DNA from 3 places in the Duganella sp. GW821-FHT01E12 genome. Region 2 is predicted to be linked to each of the others. Evidence: predicted binding sites of a transcription regulator. Region 2 holds the regulator's gene; each other region holds the start of a gene.
The links. The regulator sigma-54, encoded in region 2, starts transcription at its own class of promoters, with help from an activator protein. The targets are predictions, from matches to a motif close to TGGCANGNAANCTGCTTT.
Positions count from the first base shown of each region.

Region 1: a site for sigma-54 is predicted at 1,202-1,219, ahead of AC07WS_RS25360 (TorF family putative porin). Genes of this name have one in related genera too.
Region 3: a site for sigma-54 is predicted at 1,783-1,800, ahead of AC07WS_RS04835 (flavin monoamine oxidase family protein). Genes of this name have one in related genera too.

Region 1 covers NZ_JBWKWR010000012.1:21,619-24,851, forward strand. The annotation lists partial or broken gene AC07WS_RS25350 (YifB family Mg chelatase-like AAA ATPase) at 1-694, opposite strand, end outside; gene AC07WS_RS25355 (accessory factor UbiK family protein) at 792-1,031, opposite strand; gene AC07WS_RS25360 (TorF family putative porin) at 1,309-2,073, shown strand; gene AC07WS_RS25365 (P-II family nitrogen regulator) at 2,085-2,423, shown strand; gene AC07WS_RS25370 (ammonium transporter) at 2,435-3,233, shown strand, end outside.
Region 2 covers NZ_JBWKWR010000001.1:1,000,044-1,003,276, forward strand. The annotation lists gene lptB (LPS export ABC transporter ATP-binding protein) at 1-662, shown strand, start outside; gene AC07WS_RS04315 (RNA polymerase factor sigma-54) at 668-2,146, shown strand; gene hpf (ribosome hibernation-promoting factor, HPF/YfiA family) at 2,224-2,583, shown strand; gene AC07WS_RS04325 (enoyl-CoA hydratase/isomerase family protein) at 2,675-3,233, shown strand, end outside.
Region 3 covers NZ_JBWKWR010000001.1:1,122,379-1,125,611, forward strand. The annotation lists gene AC07WS_RS04830 (TnsB C-terminal domain-containing protein) at 1-1,525, shown strand, start outside; gene AC07WS_RS04835 (flavin monoamine oxidase family protein) at 1,839-3,233, shown strand, end outside.

The DNA of each region.
Region 1 (3,233 bases), on a different contig from region 2:
CCAGCATGGTCTTGCCGGCGCCCGGCGGGCCCACCATCAACACCGAGTGATTGCCCGCGGCCGCCACCTCCAGCGCCCGCTTGACGAACACCTGCCCCTTGACGTCGGCGAAGTCGGGATACGTCTGCTGCGTCACCAGCTGCGCCGTATCGTGGCGCGACAGCATCGTTTCGACCGACCTGGCCGCGAAGTGGCTGCACACCTGGAGCAGCGATTGCGCCGGGTAGATGGCGGCGTTGCCGACCAGCGCCGCCTCGTCGGCGTTGGCCAGCGGCAGGATGAAGGCCAGGGTGCCGCCGTCGCGGCGCGTGGCCAGCGACATCGCCAGCGCGCCGCGTATCGGCCGCAGCTCGCCGGACAGGGACAGCTCGCCGGCGAACTCGTACTGATGCAGGCGGTTGGAGGGAATTTGTTTGGAGGCGGCCAGGATGCCCAGCGCGATCGGCAGATCGAAACGGCCGGATTCCTTCGGCAAATCGGCCGGCGCCAGATTGACGGTGATGCGTTGTGCGGGAAATTCGAATCCGCCATTCTGGATGGCGGCGCGGACGCGGTCTTTGGCTTCCTTGACCTCGGTGTCGGCGAGTCCGACGATGGTGAAGGCCGGCAAGCCGTTGGCCAGATGCACTTCGACGCTGACCTCCTGCGCCTCCATGCCCGCCAGGGCGCGGCTTTTGAGTACGGCTAGGCTCATGGGTTAGCGGACGACCAGTGGGATACCAGCCGCCAGCGTAGCCCAGGCCCGCCGCCGTGTTTTGCGCTAGCCCAAACGGGCGCAGCGCAGACCGGCTTTATTGGCCGGCTTTGGCTTCCAGTTCCGCCAGGCGCGCTTCCAGCGCTTCGAGCTTGGCGCGGGTCTTGGCCAGCACCTGCGCCTGCACGTCGAACTCCTCGCGGGTCACCAGGTCCAGCTTGGCGAATCCCTGGGTCATCATCGACTTGACGTTCTTCTCGATGTCCTTTGCTGGGGAGTTTTCGATGGCCTGATTGATCTTGTTTTGCAAGTCATTGAAAAAAGTATTCATATCCATAATATTCCTTGATCTAACCGGCCAAGCACTGCACCATTGCAGTGCGCTCCAGCCTTATTGTGGTGCGAAATTCGGAAAAATCACCGCCGCACCCATCCCATTCTCACATTCTTTCAAATGCGGTCCCGTTGCCGATGTCGTTCGGCAGCTATCACCTCGACAAGATTAGCTGGCACGCATTCTGCTAAAGAAGTCATGAACGCTCTTATCGCTTCGCTTCACACAGGATTTTAAACCGCAACTGCTAAACAAGTTCAACTACACAAGGAAAACAACTATGAAAAGCTTGAGCAAGAACTTTACCCTGATCGCAGCGTTGACATTAGCATTCGCCTCCATGAGCGCCGGTCTGGCGCGCGCCGAAGACGCGACACCCGCGCCGGAAGCGAAACCCGACAACGAAGTCAGCTTCAACGCTGCCGTTGTCAGCGACTACCGCTACCGCGGCATATCGCAGAGCCGCCTGAAGCCTGCACTGCAGGGCGGCGCGGATTACACCCATAATCCGACCGGCCTCTATGCCGGTACCTGGCTGTCCACCATCAAATGGACCAAGGATGCGGGCGGCGACGGCAATGTCGAATGGGATCTGTATGCCGGCAAACGCGGCGAGATCGTCAAGGACGTCAGCTACGACGTCGGCGGCCTGTATTACTACTATCCGTCCAACGGCCTGCACCCGAACGCCAACACCTTCGAATTGTACGGCCAGATCGGCTACGGCCCGGTCACGCTGAAATACTCGCAATCGACGACCAACCTGTTCGGCTTCGACGACAGCAAGAACAGCGGCTACGTCGACGCCTCCGGCAACTTCGAGCTGACCGACGGCTATGTGCTGAACGTGCACGCGGGCCACCAGAACGTGAAACATAAAGGCGCCTTCAGCTATACCGACTACAAGCTGGGCGTGACCAAAGATTTCGGCGTCGTGACGGTGGCCTTGGCGGCGGTCTATGCCGACACGAAAGCCTACCCATCGCCGGACGGGAAGAACCTGGCCAAAACCGGAGCAGTCCTGACCATTTCCAAAACCTTCTAAGCGAGGCCCGTATGAAACTGATTACCGCCATTATCAAGCCGTTCAAGCTCGATGAGGTCCGCGAGGCCCTCTCGGCGATCAACGTGCAAGGCATCACCGTGACCGAGGTCAAAGGCTTCGGTCGCCAGAAAGGCCACACCGAGCTGTACCGCGGTGCGGAATATGTGGTGGACTTCCTGCCCAAGACCAAGATCGAGGCGGCGGTGGACGACGCCATCGTCGAACAGGCGATCGAAGCGATCGAAGGCGCTGCCCGCACCGGCAAAATCGGCGACGGCAAGATTTTCGTGTACAACCTGGAACAAGTCATACGTATTCGTACCGGCGAAACCGGCAACGAAGCTCTTTAAGGGGAAGATTGATGAAAAAAACTATAACAACGTTGCTGGCTGGGGTTGCAGTTCTGTTCGCGCTGGCCGCGCCGGTGCATGCCGAGGACGCCAAGCCGGCAGCTTCGGCGCCGGTCGCCTCCGCGCCGGCTGCCTCCGCTCCGGCAGCGGCTGCTCCGGCTGCGCCTGAAGCGGCACCCGCCGCCGCCCCTGCCGCCGCGGCCGCCCCCGCGGCGCCTGCCGCAGCGCCGGCACCGGTACCGAACAAAGGCGACACCGCCTGGATGATGGTGTCGACCTTGCTGGTCATCATGATGTCGATTCCCGGCCTGGCGCTGTTCTACGGCGGCCTGGTCCGTTCCAAGAACATGCTGTCCATCCTGTTGCAAGTGTTCACCATCTTCGCGCTGATCATCGTGCTGTGGTGCGTGTACGGCTACTCGCTGGCCTTCACCGAGGGCAATGCCGTCATCGGCAAATTCGACCGCGCCTTCCTGAACGGCATCTGGGATCCGGCCAAGGCCACGTTCTCGACCGCCGCCACTTTCAGCAAAGGCGTCGTCATTCCCGAGTTTGTGTACGTGGTGTTCCAGGCGACCTTCGCCGCCATCACCTGCGGCCTGATCGTCGGTTCCTTCGCCGAACGCGCCAAGTTCACCGCCGTGCTCGCTTTTGTCGTGCTGTGGTTCACCTTCGCCTACCTGCCGATCGCCCACATGGTCTGGTTCTGGACCGGTCCTGACGCGATCAAGGACGCGGCAACGCTGGCGACCGAAACCGCCAAGGCCGGCTTCCTGTGGCAAAAAGGCGCGCTGGACTTTGCCGGCGGCA
Region 2 (3,233 bases):
TCGAATGCGGCGAAGTGGTGGGCCTGCTCGGCCCCAACGGCGCCGGCAAGACCACCTCGTTCTACATGATCGTCGGCCTGGTGCCGTCGGACGCCGGCAGCATCGACATCAGCGGCACCGACATCTCCTCGCTGCCCATCCACCGCCGCGCCTCGCTCGGCTTGTCCTACCTGCCGCAGGAAGCGTCGGTGTTCCGCAAGCTGACGGTGGAAGAAAATATCCGCGCCGTCCTCGAAATCCAGAAAGTGGACGGCAAGCCTTTATCCAAGGCTGCCATTGATGAACGGCTCAATACCCTGCTGGCCGATTTGCAGATCGAAAAGCTGCGCGAGAACCAGGCGCTGTCGCTCTCGGGCGGCGAGCGCCGCCGCGTGGAGATCGCGCGCGCACTGGCGACCAACCCGCGCTTCGTGCTGCTCGACGAACCATTCGCCGGGGTCGACCCGATCGCCGTGATTGAGATCCAGCGCATCGTGCGCTTCCTCAAGGAACGCGGCATCGGCGTCCTCATTACCGATCACAATGTGCGCGAGACGCTGGGCATCTGCGACCGCGCATATATCATCAACCAGGGCACGGTATTGGCTTCAGGCCGGCCAGACGACATCATCGCCAACGAATCGGTGCGTCGCGTGTATCTGGGTGAACACTTCCGTATGTAAAACCCATGAAACAGTCTTTGCAACTGCGCACGTCGCAGCACCTCGCGCTGACGCCTCAGCTGCAGCAGTCGATCCGGCTGCTGCAACTGTCGACGCTGGAGCTGCATCAGGAACTGGAACAGCTGCTGACCGATAATCCGCTGCTGGAGCGCCTCGACGACCCGCTGGACCGCTCGCTGCGGCTGCTGTCGGACGGCGCCATCAGCCAACAAGCCCCGGTCGGCGACGCGCCGCCCGAAGGCCCGCCCAACGCCCAGGAAGCCCCTGCCGCCGACGCCGACAACTACGACGGCCCGGCCGCCGACACCGAAAGCACCAGCAGCGACGCCGACGTCGACTGGAGCGACGCCGGCCGCAGCAAGGCGCCCGACGACGAGGATTCGCGCCCGCAACTGGAGGCCAGCCACTGCACGCTGCGCGAGCACCTGATGGAGCAGATGCGCGTGACGGTGCTGGAGATGCGCGACCGCGCGCTGGTCGAGCTGATCATCGACGCGCTGGACGAGAACGGCTACCTGGAGGAATCGCTGGACGAGATCCACGCCCGCCTGCCGGAGGAGCTGGAGGTGGACCTCGACGAGCTGCGCACCGCCTTGTCGCTGCTGCAAAGCTTCGACCCGATGGGCGTGGGCGCGCGCAACGCGTCCGAATGCCTGGCGCTGCAGATCAAGCGCCTGCCGGGCATACCGATGGTGACGCGGCGCATGGCGCTGGCCATCGTGGAAAATCATTTGACCTGGTTCGCCCAGCGCGACTTCAACAAATTGAAGAAGGCGTTGGTGTGCGACGACGAGGATTTGCGCGAAGCACAAACCGTCATCCGCCAGTGTAATCCGCATCCGGGCTCGGCGTTCGCGTCGGACGTGTCGGACTACGTGGTGCCGGACGTGATCGTCAAAAAAGCGCGCAACGGCTGGCAGGTCAGCCTCAACAACGACGTCATGCCGCGCCTGCGCGTGAACGCCATGTACGCCAACCTGCTCAAGCAGGGAAAAGGCGAGGGCGCGATGGGCGCGCAGCTGCAGGAAGCGAAGTGGCTGATCAAGAATATGCGCCAGCGTTTCGACACGATTTTGCGCGTCGCACAAGCGATAGTAGAACGACAAAAGAACTTTTTCTCCCATGGCGCGGTTGCCATGCGCCCCCTTGTGCTTCGCGAAATTGCTGATACACTGGGTCTACACGAGAGCACTATTTCTCGCGTAACAACTCAAAAATATATGCTGACCCCGCATGGCATGTTTGAGTTGAAATATTTCTTTGGTAGCCATGTCGCCACCGAAGCGGGGGGGGAAGCAAGTTCGACGGCGATACGCGCACTCATTGTGCAATTGACAGGAGCAGAAGACCCGAAAAATCCTTTATCCGACAGTAAGATTGCGGACATGCTGGGAGAACAAGGCATGGTGATTGCGCGACGAACTGTTGCCAAATATCGCGAAGCGTTGAAGATCCCGCCAGTCAGTCTCCGCAAGTCTTTGTAGTTCCTTGGTTCCTGCGCGCCCGGTAGCAATGGGCCCCGCACTAACCGTAAGAAGCGACATCATCTTTAGGAGTGTGTATGAATCTCACCATCAGTGGACATCATCTCGAAGTGACCTCGGCCATCCGTGAATACGTGCAGAGCAAGCTGGAACGCGTCACCCGCCACTTTGATCAAGTGATTGATATTGCTGTCATCCTGACTGTAGATAACCTTAAAGAGAAAGAGAAACGCCAGAAGGCTGAAATCAACCTGCGCATGTCGGGCAAGACCGTCTACGTGGAAAGCCTGTCCCAGGACCTGTACGCCGCCATCGACACCTTGGTCGACAAGCTGGATCGGCAGGTCATGAAGTACAAAGCCAAGGTCCAAGAGCACGGCCACGATGCGATCAAGCATCTCCCGGATAGCTACGAACCCGCTGCCGCCGCCCTATAACAACGGCCTCGGCACCATCAAACTAAGGGCGCACTGGCGCCCTTTTTTGCGCCCGCATAGAATAGGGTTTTCACCACTATCCTGCGACCTCATGAGCGAATACGTCCACACCAGCGTCAGCAACGGAACCGGCTACATCACGCTGGACCGGCCCAAGGCCTTGAACTCTTTATCGCTGGCGATGGTGCGCGATATCACGCAGGCGCTGATGGCGTGGCGCGACGACAGCGGCATCGCGGCCGTCGTCATCCGCAGCAGCAGCGAGAAGGCCTTCTGCGCCGGCGGCGACATCCGCTTCTTCTACGACGCCGGCCGCGCCACGCCGCAGGGCGGCAGCGCGCTGGTGGAGGATTTCTTCACCGAGGAGTACGCGCTCAACCACCTGATCCATTTTTATCCCAAGCCCTACATCGCGCTGATGGACGGCGTGGTCATGGGCGGCGGCATGGGCGTGGCGCAGGGCGGCCCCGATTGCCGCGTGCGCATCGTCACCGAGCGGACCAAGATGGCCATGCCGGAAGTGAACATCGGCCTGTTCCCGGACGTGGGCGGCAGCTACTTCCTGTCGCGCGCGCCGGGCAAGCTGGGCTGCTATCTGGGCGTGACCGGCGTGACCATCGGCGCGGCCGACGCGCTGCACGCGGGCCTGG
Region 3 (3,233 bases), 120 kb from region 2:
CCTGCGCCGCTACTGGCAGCGCGGGCAGACGCCCAACGCGCTGCTGCCCGACTACTGCAACTCGGGCGGGCGCGGCAAGGTGCGCCAGGCCTCGGCCGGCGTCAAGCGCGGCCGCCCGCGCAAGAACGGCGCCGGCGACGGCCCGGGCCTGAACGCCGACGAGGAAATCCGCCGCACCTTCCGCGTCGCCATCGCGCACTACGCGGCGGGCCACGCCAAGTTCTCGCGGCTGGGCGCCTACCAGCAGATGCTGGCCGACTTCTTCGGCGGCCGCCGCATCGACGCCGGCAGCGGCCGCGTGCTGGCCGCGCCGGACGCGCCGGCGGCCGTGCTGCCGACCTTCGGCCAGTTCAACTACTGGCTCGACCACGACGACGACCGCCCGCCGGAGGTGGCGCGCCGCAGCGCCGCCGCCACCGCGCGCGGGCCGCAGCCGGCGGGAGCCGGTCTGGTCGCGGGCGTCATCGCCGGCCCCGGGGCTGACGGCGGCGCGGGCCCCGGCTCCTCCGCCGGCCATGGCGTCATCGACGGCGACCGGCAGCCGCAGATCGACGGCCGCCCCGGCGCCTGCTTCCACCTTGACGTGGTGCGCGCCGAGGTGCAGCTGGTCTCGCGCGCCGACCGCCAGCAGACCATAGGCCGGCCGCTGGTGTACGTGGCGGTCGACGCCTTCAGCCGCATGGTGGCCGGCGTCTACATCGGCATGGGCGCCGCCAGCTGGCAGCACGCCATGCTGGCGCTGGCCCACTGCGGCGCCGACAAGCAGCGCTACAGCCAGCAGTTCGGCCGCCGCATCGATGCCGGCCAGTGGCCCAGCCGCCATCTGCCGGACACGCTCTCCACCCACGCCGCCCTGAGCGGCGGCGCCCAGCGCGACACGCTGCTCAACAACTTCAACCTGCGCTGCGTCGCCGCCAACGACGGCCCGGACGACTGGCGCGCGGTGCTGGCCAAGCGCTTCCAGCTGCTGGCCCCGGACGCCGCCGGAACGCCGTGCCGTCTCGACGGCGTGCTCGATCTGGACCAGTTCACCCGCATCGTCATCGACTGCATCCTGTACCACAACAACAGCGCGCCGCTGCCGCACGCAGGCCGCGCCACGCCGCGCGCGCTGTGGGAGTGGGGCGTGGCCCAGCGCGGCGGCAGCCTGAAGACCTACCCCGAACAGCTGCTGCGCTGCAGCCTGATGCCGGTGGCGCAGGCCACCGTCACCGCCGATGGCATCGAGCTGTTCGGCATCGCCTACACCTGCGCGCGCGCCATCACCGAGCGCTGGTTCGAGCGCGCACGCTCGCGCGGACAATGGCATGTGCGGGTGGCCTACGATCCGGCCGGCATGGAGATGATTTATTTGTTGGACCCCAACGCGCCGATGCAATACCACGCCTGCCACATGGCCGACGGCGGCAGCGCGCAGCGCCACCTGGCGGCGGCGGAAATCGCCATGCTGCCGCGCCCAGTTCCCACCATCCCAGCAGCGCCCCTACGTAGCACTACGCACGCCGTCGTCAGCTTCGCCAACTGAAACACCCACGGCGCTGTCCAGCGCCGTGCATTCCACTTCCCTCCATCCCGGTGCGCGCCTCTCGCTGGTGCGGCGCATCGCCTTCGCATCCGACTTTTTCGCGCCGCCGGCGCAAATAAAGTCTGTCGCCGCCGCCGCCTTTTCATGCCTCTGGCGCGCCGGCCATGGGGCAGCGAAAGAACATTGTTTTATGTCGTTCAGCCTTATGCCATAAGGATCGCTTCAACGGCGAAGCATGTTTATTTTGTCCCGCTCCGTGGCACGCCGATTGCTAGACAGGGGCTATGGAATCGCAAGTCACGAAAGGGCGTCGATGAATAGCAAAACAGTAAAATCGTTTAAATCGTTTAGTTCATTTACTCGAAGGGATTTCCTGTACCGCGCGGCAGCGGTCGGCGGCACCGGCCTGCTGCTCAACACCATGAACGCCTGGGGCATGGGCATGGATTCGACGGCGTCCGCGCCGCCGGCGCTGAGCGGCAGCGGCAAGGGCAAGAAGGTGCTGATACTGGGCGCCGGCCTGGCCGGCATGACCGCCGCCTACGAGCTGGGAAAGCTGGGCTACCACTGCCAGATCCTGGAGGCGCGCGCCTTCGCCGGCGGCCGTTGCCAGACCGCGCGCAAGGGCTTCAGCCTGACCGAACTCGGAGGCGAAAAGCAGACCTGCGATTTCGACGACGGCCACTACATCAACCACGGCCCATGGCGCATCCCGCTGCACCACCAGTCCACGCTGCACTACACGCGGCTGTTCGAGGTGCCGCTGGAGGTCATGGTCAACGATAACGACCACGCCTTCGTCTACTCGGAGAACGCCGGCCCCTACGCCGACAAGCGCATGCGCGTGGCCGAGATCAAGGCCGACATGCGCGGCCACGTCTCCGAGCTGCTGGCCAAGTCGGTCAAGAACAAGCAGCTGGACCAGGAGCTGACCGCCGACGACCAGCGCCTGCTGCTGGACTACCTGGCGCACGAAGGCCAGCTGGCCGGCGCCGACCTGCAATACAAGGGCCGCAGCGGCCGTGGCTTCACCGTCAACCCCGGCGCCGGCCTGTCGCCGGGACCGGGCACGCCGTCCGATCCGCTGGGCTTCAAGGATTTGCTGGCCTCCAAGCTGGGCAACGTCTACAGCGCGGTGCAGGACTTCCCGATGCAGAACACCATGTTCCAGCCGGTCGGCGGCATGGACGCCATCGCCAAGGCGTTTGAAAAGCGCGTCGGCAAGAACATCCGCTACCGCGCCGAGGTGCAGACTATCCGCCAGAACGACAAGGGCGTCACCGTCACCTACAAGGACACCGGTACCGGAAAAAGCGCCAGCATCGGCGCCGACTACTGCCTGGTGGCGATGCCGCTGTCGGTGCTGCGCCAGATCGACACCGACTTCTCGGACAAGTTCAAGAAGGCCGTCGCCACGGTCGCCTACGCGCCGGTCGGCAAGATCGGCCTGCAGATGAAGCGCCGCTTCTGGGAGGAGGACGAGCACCTGTACGGCGGCCATATCCTCACCGACCTCAAAGGCATCAACACCATCTCGATGCCGTCCTACGGCTGGCAGAAGAAGAAGGGCGTGCTGCTTGGGTACTACCAGTACCAGACGGCCGCCATCGAGACCAGCGCGCTGTCGCCCAAGGAGCGCGTGGCGTTCGCGCTGGCGGCGGGGCAGAAGATCTTCCCGCAGTACACCGAGAACTTCGAGAGCGCGTTC